DNA from 2 places in the Streptomyces sp. URMC 124 genome. Region 1 is predicted to be linked to the other one. Evidence: riboswitches for the same ligand, from Rfam matches in the RefSeq annotation. Region 1 holds a riboswitch; the other holds the start of a gene.
The links. A riboswitch is a leader RNA that binds a small molecule or an ion and turns the genes downstream of it on or off. The one in region 1 is predicted to bind S-adenosylmethionine.
Positions count from the first base shown of each region.

Region 1 (4,204 bases):
CGGCCAGCGAGCGCGCGAAGTCGTCCTTGACGTGCAGCACGACCGGCTCCCAGCCCTCCGTGCCGAACTCGGCGTTGATCTCGCGGGCGACCCGCTCGACCTCGGCGGTGTAGTCGCGGTAGACGGCGAGGTCCTGCCGGGAGGGGTAGGCGAAGGCGACGTGCACGACCCGCTCGCGCCACTGCGGGTGCTCCTGAAGCAGCCGCCGGTACGCGCGCAGCCCGCGCACGATGTTCTTGGACAGCTCCGTGCGGTCCACGCGCACGATCGCCTTGCGGTCCGGCCCGCCGATCTGCGACCTCAGCGCCGCCATGCGCTCCCCGACGTCCGCCCGGTGCGCCCGCTCGCGCAGGAAGTCCCCGTCGGCGCCGAGACCGTGCACGCCCAGCCGCGTCGCCCGCCCCTCGAAGCGCACCTCGGCGGCCCGCCCCTCGCCGTCCCGCACGACCTCCGCGCCCAGCACGTCCGCGCAGCAGGCGGCGAACGCCTCGGCCCAGCGCACGGTCAGGAAGCCGGCCCGGTCGCCGCCGAGCACACCGCGCAGCAGCTGCCCGGCCACGTCGTCCGGCAGCATCCGGAAGTAGTCCGGCGGGGCCCAGGGGGTGTGCGAGAAGTGACCGATGCGCAGGTCGGGGCGGCGCGCCCGGAGCAGGCCCGGCACGAGCGCCAGGTGGTAGTCCTGGACGAGCACCGCGGCGCCCTGTGCGGCCTCCTCGGCGACGGCGTCCGCGAACGCCGCGTTGTACTCCTCGTAGGCCGCCCACTGCGCCCGGAAGTCCCGGTCGAAGACGGGCTCCAGGGGCGTCTGGTAGAGCATGTGGTGCACGAACCACAGCACCGAGTTGGCGATGCCGTTGTAGGCGGCGGCGAAGGTGTCCGGCGCGATGTCGAGCATCCGCACCTGGTGGCCGCCGGTGTCGTCCGTGCCGAGTCTTCGGCCTGCGGCGCGGGCCGCCTCGCGGTCGCCCTCGCCCAGGGCCGCGCACACCCACACGGCGGCCGCGCCCTCCGGGTCGCGCTCGATCGAGCTGAGCCCGGAGACCAGCCCCCCGCCGCCGCGCCCGGCCGCGAGGGTTCCGTCCTCGCGGCGCCGGTACGAGACCGGGCCGCGGTTGGAGGCGACGACGATCGGCGCGGCGGCGATCGATGCGGGGTGCACGTGCTCAGCGACCATGTGCCCAGCCTTGCCGCCGGGAGAACCGCTCAAACGTACGCTTACGCGGCGTGCCGCTGCGCGTACTCGGGTATCCCGGCCATCGGCGGGCGCTCCTCCGTATCCACCGCGTACGTCCGCGGAACGAAGCCCTCCGAGGTCCGTTCGAACTGCGTCAGCGCAGGTCGCACCAGATGCCCCCGGGCCAGCCGGAGCTGCGCCGTGCGGTAGATGGCGGCGGCCATCCGGCCCAGCGCCCGCCCGTCCTGGTGGCGGTGCTTGCGCACGCCCACGTCCACCTGGGCCAGCGCCCCCAGCCCGACGGTGTGCAGCGCGTCCACCAGAAGGCCCAGCTCCACGCCGTAGCCCACGGGGAACGGCAGCCGCTCCAGCAGGGACCGGCGGGCCGCGTACTCGCCGCCGAGCGGCTGTACGAAACCGGCCAGCTGCGGCCAGTGCAGGTTCAGCAGGGGGCGGGCCACGAGCTCGGTCACCCGCCCGCCCTGCCCGGCGGTCCCGGCGGAGCCCGGCACGTCGAACTCCGCCCCCAGCGGGCGGTCGTACATCGCCTTGACGAAGTGCACGCCCGGGTCGGTCAGCAGGGGGCCCACGATCCCCGACACGAAGTCCGCCGAGAACTCGCGCAGGTCGGCGTCGACGAAGCACACGATGTCACCGGTCGTCACCAGCAGGGAGCGCCACAGGACCTCGCCCTTGCCCGGCAGCGCGGGCAGGCTCGGCAGCACCTCGTCGCGGTGCACCACGCCCGCGCCCGCCGCCGCCGCGACCTCGGACGTGCGGTCCGTCGAGCCCGAGTCGACCACCACCAGCTCGTCCACCAGCGGCACCGCCTCCGACATCAGCTCGCGGCGGATCGTCGCCACGATGGCGCCGACCGTCGGCTCCTCGTTCAGCGCCGGCAGGACGACGCTCACCGTGGTGCCGGAGTCCCGTTTGGCGGCCAGAAGCACGTCGAGCGGACGATCAGCAGCGGACCAGGACCGCTCGGCCAGCCAGCGCTCCACCTCTTCCAGCACGTGTACGACTCCCTGTCTCACGGACGTTCTGCGACGCGCTCTGTGACGCATCTCGCGGTGCGGACGCCCCTCTCAACGGGCCGTCCCTTCCGTTACAGTCTTGAACAACGCGGACCGCCGTCCTATGTCGGGGGTCGTCGCGTGCACAAACGCCTGGGCCCCGCCCAGGCCATACCGCTCATCCAGAGGGGCAGAGGGACACGGCCCGTTGAAGCCCCGGCAACCCTCCAGCCGGTCTTACCGTCCATTCGGCGAGGCTCCCGGCGGGGAAGGTGCCAATTCCGTCTCGTGGCGACGTACGCCGCGAGGAAGATGAGGAGAAAGGGCCTCGCCTCCATGGCTGTGCAGTCTGTTGAACCCTCTACCACTTCTGTGGACCTCGGCCCCGCCGCGGCACTCTCCTGCCGCGAGTGCGGAGAGCGCTTCGAGCTCGGGCCCGTCTTCGCCTGCGCCCTGTGCTTCGGCCCCCTCGAAGTCGCCTACGACCTGCCCGCCGGCGACCCCGCGACCCTGCGGCAGCGGATCGAGTCCGGCCCCGCGAACATCTGGCGCTACGCCCCCCTGCTGCCCGTCCCCGCCGACGTCGCGGACAAGCCCAACCTCAACCCCGGCCTCACCAAGCTCGTCAAGGCCGACAACCTCGCCCGCGAACTGGGCGTGACCGGCGGCCTGTACGTCAAGGACGACTCCGGCAACCCCACGCACTCCTTCAAGGACCGCGTGGTCGCCATCGCCGTCGAGGCCGCCCGTGCCTTCGGCTTCACGACGCTGTCCTGCTCGTCCACGGGGAACCTGGCGGGCGCGGTCGGTGCCGCGGCCGCCCGGGCCGGGTTCAAGTCGTGCGTCTTCATCCCGCACGACCTGGAGGCCGGAAAGGTCGTGATGGCCGCGGTGTACGGCGGCGACCTCGTCGGCATCGAGGGCACGTACGACGACGTCAACCGCTTCTGCAGCGAGCTCATCGGTGACCCGCTGGGGGAGGGCTGGGGCTTCGTCAACGTCAACCTCCGCCCGTACTACGGGGAAGGGTCGAAGACGCTCGCGTACGAGATCTGCGAGCAGCTGGGCTGGCGGCTGCCGGACCAGATCGTCGTGCCGATCGCCTCCGGCTCCCAGCTCACGAAGATCGACAAGGGGCTCAAGGAGCTCGTCGCCCTGGGGCTGGTCGAGGACCGCCCGTACAAGATCTTCGGCGCGCAGGCGGAGGGGTGCTCGCCCGTCGCGCGCGCCTTCAAGGACGGGCACGACGTGGTGCGGCCCGTGAAGCCGGACACGATCGCGAAGTCCCTCGCCATCGGCAACCCGGCCGACGGGCCGTACGTGCTGGACATCGCGCGGCGGACGGGCGGAGCGGTGGAGGCCGTGGGCGACCCGGAGATCGTGGAGGCGATCCGGCTGCTCGCCCGCACGGAGGGGATCTTCGCCGAGACGGCGGGCGGCGTGACCGTGGGCGTCACGAAGAAGCTCATCGAGGACGGGGTCCTCGATCCCTCCCTCACGACCGTCGTGCTCAACACCGGGGACGGGCTGAAGACGCTCGACGCCGTCGCGGCGGGGCCCACGGCGACGATCCGGCCGTCGTTGGAGGCGTTCCGCGCCGCGGGGCTTGCTGCCGTCTGACGTCTGCCGCGGGCCGGTCGTGCCCGCCTTTCCGCCCCGGCGGAACAACCGCCCACAACCTCTCCGGAAGGTTCTCCCATGAGCGTCACCGTTCGTATCCCCACCATCCTGCGTACCTACACCGGCGGTAAGGCCGAAGTGCCCGCCGAGGGTGCGACCCTCTCCGAGGTCATCCGGTCCCTCGAGGCGAACCACGCCGGGATCGCCGCCCGTGTGCTCGACGACGCCGGCAAGCTGCGCCGGTTCGTGAACGTCTACGTCAACGACGACGACGTGCGCTTCGAGCAGGGGCTGCAGACGCCCACCCCCGACGGCTCCGCCGTCTCCGTCATCCCGGCCGTCGCCGGCGGCTGAGGTTTCACAGGGTTCCTCCGTTATTGCCGCACGACGTCCC
Region 1 is NZ_JBPQTS010000044.1:17,224-21,427, reverse strand. Features, by position in the region: gene ACSNOG_RS12265 (alpha,alpha-trehalose-phosphate synthase (UDP-forming)) at 1-1,174, opposite strand, end outside; gene ACSNOG_RS12260 (glucosyl-3-phosphoglycerate synthase) at 1,216-2,190, opposite strand; SAM riboswitch class I at 2,366-2,509, shown strand; gene thrC (threonine synthase) at 2,527-3,810, shown strand; gene ACSNOG_RS12250 (MoaD/ThiS family protein) at 3,889-4,164, shown strand.

Region 2 (4,204 bases), on a different contig from region 1:
CCGCCGCGCACGCCGCCTCCGACCGCACGCTCGTCGGCGCCTCCGGGGCGATCTCCGGAGTCCTCGGAGCCTTCCTCTACCTCTTTCCCCGGGCCCGCGTCACCAGTCTCTTCCCGTTCCTCTTCTTCCTGCCGCTGCGGTTCCCCGCCTGGGCCGTGCTCCTCTTCTGGTTCGCCCTGCAGTGGGTCGCCGCCCGCGCGGCCGGCGACCGGCCCGGCGTCGCCTACCTCGCCCACGTCGTGGGCTTCGCCCTGGGCTTCCTGTACGCGTGGGCGAGGTACGGCCGTACGACTAGAGTGAGGACGGGGCTGCCCCCCGACCCCCGATAGGAGCCCGCAGTGATCACTTCGATCGTGCTGATCAAGACCGACGTCGACCGGATCCCCGAGATCGCCGAGCAGATCGCCGCGATCGAGGGCGTGAGCGAGGTGTACTCGGTGACGGGTGCGCACGATCTGATCGCCATGGTGCGGGTGGCCCGGCACGACGACCTCGCGGACGTCATCCCGGGCAGGATCAGCAAGGTCCCGGGCGTCGCCTCGACGGAGACGCACATCGCGTTCCGCACGTACTCCCAGCACGACCTGGAAGCGGCGTTCGCCATCGGCCTGGATGCGTAGCCGCCTGACGGCGGGCCGCCGGATCCACGGATCGCGCCCGGAACGGCACCGCCGATCACCTCCGGTGGGGGGCGACCGCCGTCGCGGCGGGATCTTTTCCGCCTGCGGCGGACCCCGTGCTCGGCCGACGCGCCGTCAGGCGGGGACGCAGCGTCCGCCCTCGGTCCGGTAGGACCACTTCGCCCCGTGGTGGACGAGTTCGCTCACCGCCGCCACGAAACGCTCCACGTGCTCGTCCGGCGTGCCCGCGCCGAAGCTGACGCGGATCGCGTTCAGCGGCGCGCCCTCGTCGGGCGAGCCGCACTCCCCCTCGGCGGAGGAGTCCGCGCCCACCAGCGTCCGCACCAGCGGGTGCGCACAGAAGAGGCCGTCGCGGACGCCGATCCCGTACTCCGCGGAGAGCGCCGCCGCGAAGTGCGAGCTGTTCCAGCCGTCGACGGTGAAGGACAGGACGCCCACGCTCGGGGCGCCGGGCCCGAAGAGCGACAGCACGCGCACGCCGGGCACCGCCGCCAGCCCCTCCCGCACCGCGGTGATCAGCTGCCGCTCCCGCTCGGCGAGCCGGTCGAAGCCGGCCTCGGTGAGCGCCTTGCACGCGGAGGCGATGGCGTAGGCCCCGATGACGTTGGGCGAACCGGCCTCGTGCCGGGCGACCCCCTCGTGCCAGTCGACCTCCACCTCGCCGGAGGCGCCCCGTGCGACGCGCCGGCTCGCGCCCCCGCCCGCGAGGTAGGGCTCGGCGTCGCGGAGCCAGTCCGCGCGCCCGGCGAGCACGCCCGCCCCGAAGGGCGCGTAGAGCTTGTGGCCGGAGAAGGCGACCCAGTCGGCGTCCAGCTCCGCGAGGTCGACCCGCTGGTGCGGGACGAGCTGGGCCGCGTCGACCACGATCCGCGCGCCGTGGGCGTGCGCGGCGGCGGCCAGCTCCCGTACGGGCCACAGCTCACCGGTCACGTTGGACGCACCGGTCACGCACACCAGCGCCGGTCCGTAGGGCTCGCGGGCCGCGAGCGCCCGCTCGAGCGTCTCGACCGCCTGCCCGGGCGTGCGGGGCGCGTCGAGGTAGGTCACCTCGACGTCCGCGCGCCGCTGCCAGGGCAGGAGCGCCGCGTGGTGCTCGGTCTCGAAGACGAACACCCGCGTCCCGGTGGGGAGGACGGCCGCGAGCAGGTTGAGCGAGTCGGTGGTCGAGCGGGTGAAGAGCACCTGGTCCCCCTCCCGGCAGCCGAGGAACGCGGCGACGTCCGCCCGGCTGTTCTCGAACAGCTCCGTGGACACCTGCGAGAGGTACCCCGCGCCGCGGTGCACGCTGCCGTAGTAGGGCGCGTAGGCCGCCACGTCGTCCCACACCCGCTGCAGGGCGGGCGCGCTGGCCGCGTAGTCCAGGGCCGCGTAGGTCACCTCTCCCCCGGTCACCAGCGGGACCCGGACATCCCGCCCGAGAACGGGCAGAGGGGTGCAAACGGACTGCTCGGAGGCAAGGGTGGAGACAGACATGGCGAACTCCCGTAAAAAGGCAGGCGAATTCCACCGCGCGACGGCGCGGGAGGAGAAAGAAGGGTGCGCGGAAAAGGGGCTCTTCGAGCCCTAACGCATTCGCTGAACCACGGAAGGAACTCCCTCGACAACCAGGATCCCTGGCGAGGGATCCGCGCTTGTCGCAGACCTCGCTGCCTGCGACCTGGTCATCACCCGGGGCACCCCGCCACGGAAGGAGGGTTGCCGGACAGCGGGCCGGGGCCGTGTCGCTGTCACTCGTGACCTTGGCCGAGAGTATGGCACACGTGATCGCCGGCCGTGAAGGGGCGTCCGCATCACGGACGCCCCTTCACGGCCCTGCTTCACGCCCTGCTTCACGCCCTGCTTCACGGCCCTACGCGTTGCTCGCGACGACCCACCGCTCCAGGGCCCGCCGCGCCGCCCCGGAGTCGATCGACTCGGCGGCGCGCGCGATCCCCGCCCGGATCTGCTCCGCCAGCGGCGCCTCGGTCGGCGCCTGCGCCACCAGCGCCGCCGCCGAGTTGAGCAGCACCGCGTCCCGTACGGGACCGGTCTCGCCCGCCAGCACCCGCCGCGCCACGTCCGCGTTGTACGACGCGTCGGCGCCCCGCAGCGCCTCCACCGGCACCAGGTCGATGCCCACGTCCCGCGGGTCGAAGGCCTCCTCGCGGACCTGCCCGCCGGAGACCACCCACACCCGCGACGTCGCGGTCGTCGTCAGCTCGTCGAGGCCGTCGTCGCCGCGGAAGACCAGCGCCGAGGAGCCGCGCTCGGCGAGCACCCCGGCGAGGATCGGCGCCATCCGGGCGTCCGCGACGCCGGTGGCCTGGGCCCGTACCTTCGCGGGGTTGGTCAGCGGGCCCAGCACGTTGAAGACGGTGCGGATGCCGAGCTCGCGCCGCGCCGCGGCCACGTGCCGCAGGGCCGGGTGGAAGGTCACCGCGAAGCACAGGGTGATACCGGCCTCCTCGGCGACCTCCGCCACCCGCTTCGGGCTGAGGTCGAGGTTGACGCCCAGCTTCTCCAGGACGTCCGAGGCGCCGCTGGCCGAGGACGCCGCGCGGTTGCCGTGCTTGACGACCTTCGTGCCGGTGCCGGCGACGACGATCGAGGACATGGTGGAGATGTTGACGGTCTTGGCACCGTCGCCGCCGGTGCCGACGATGTCCACGCTGGGGCCGGGCACCTCGATCAGCCGCGCGTGCGCGTACATCGTGTGCACCAGGCCGGAGATCTCGGCGACCGTCTCGCCCTTGGCGCGCAGGGCGACCAGGAAGCCCGCGATCTGCGCGCCGGTGGCCTCGCCGCGCATGATCCGGTCCATGGCCCAGGCGGTGTCGCCGGCGGTCAGGTCGCGGCCGGCGAGCAGGGCGTCCAGGAGACCCGGCCAGGAGGGGGCCACCGCGCTGTCGCCGCCTGCCGGGGTCACAACGTTCATGGTCCACGCTCCTGGTGGTCGGTCCGGAGAGCCGGGTTCGTCCCGGGGTCTGCCCGCCCAGCCTATCCACCCCCGCAGACAGCGAAGAGCCCCGTCCAGGGCCTGGACGGGGCTCTCACTGTGGCGATCGGCAATCAGCGATCAGTGTGGACCGGGCGGTGATCCGGGGATCAGTGGTGGCCGTGGCCGCTCGTGATCTCCTCGTACTCCTCCACGGTGGGCTTGGGGATCTGGGTCCCCTCGCCGTAGAAGCCCTTGGAGAGCTTCACCCGGAGGCGCTGACCGGCGCCGGCCTTGCGGGCCACGCCGTTCTCGTCGTACTCCGGCTCCAGCTCGAGCGGCTGCGGCTGCTCGTGCGCCGTGAGGGTGTGCATCTGCTCCTGCGTGAGGGGCTCGTGGACCTCGACGAACTCACCGTGCGGCAGGCGCTTGATGATGCCGGACTCGCGTCCGTGCAGCACCTTGTCCTTGTCGCGGCGCTGCAGGCCCATGCAGATCCGGCGGGTGGCGATGAACACCAGGACCGGGATCACGAAGAAGCCGATGCGGACGAACCAGGTGATGGCGTTGATCGACAGGTGGAAGTGGGTGGCCCACAGGTCGTTTCCACCACCGACCAGCATCACGAAGTACGCGGCGATCCAGGCGG
Region 2 is NZ_JBPQTS010000034.1:25,302-29,505, forward strand. Features, by position in the region: gene ACSNOG_RS10075 (rhomboid family intramembrane serine protease) at 1-329, shown strand, start outside; gene ACSNOG_RS10080 (Lrp/AsnC family transcriptional regulator) at 339-620, shown strand; gene ACSNOG_RS10085 (aminotransferase class V-fold PLP-dependent enzyme) at 756-2,114, opposite strand; SAM riboswitch class IV at 2,264-2,380, opposite strand; gene trpD (anthranilate phosphoribosyltransferase) at 2,491-3,555, opposite strand; gene qcrB (cytochrome bc1 complex cytochrome b subunit) at 3,726-4,204, opposite strand, start outside.
Region 2: another riboswitch for S-adenosylmethionine. It lies ahead of ACSNOG_RS10085 (aminotransferase class V-fold PLP-dependent enzyme); the one in region 1 lies ahead of thrC (threonine synthase).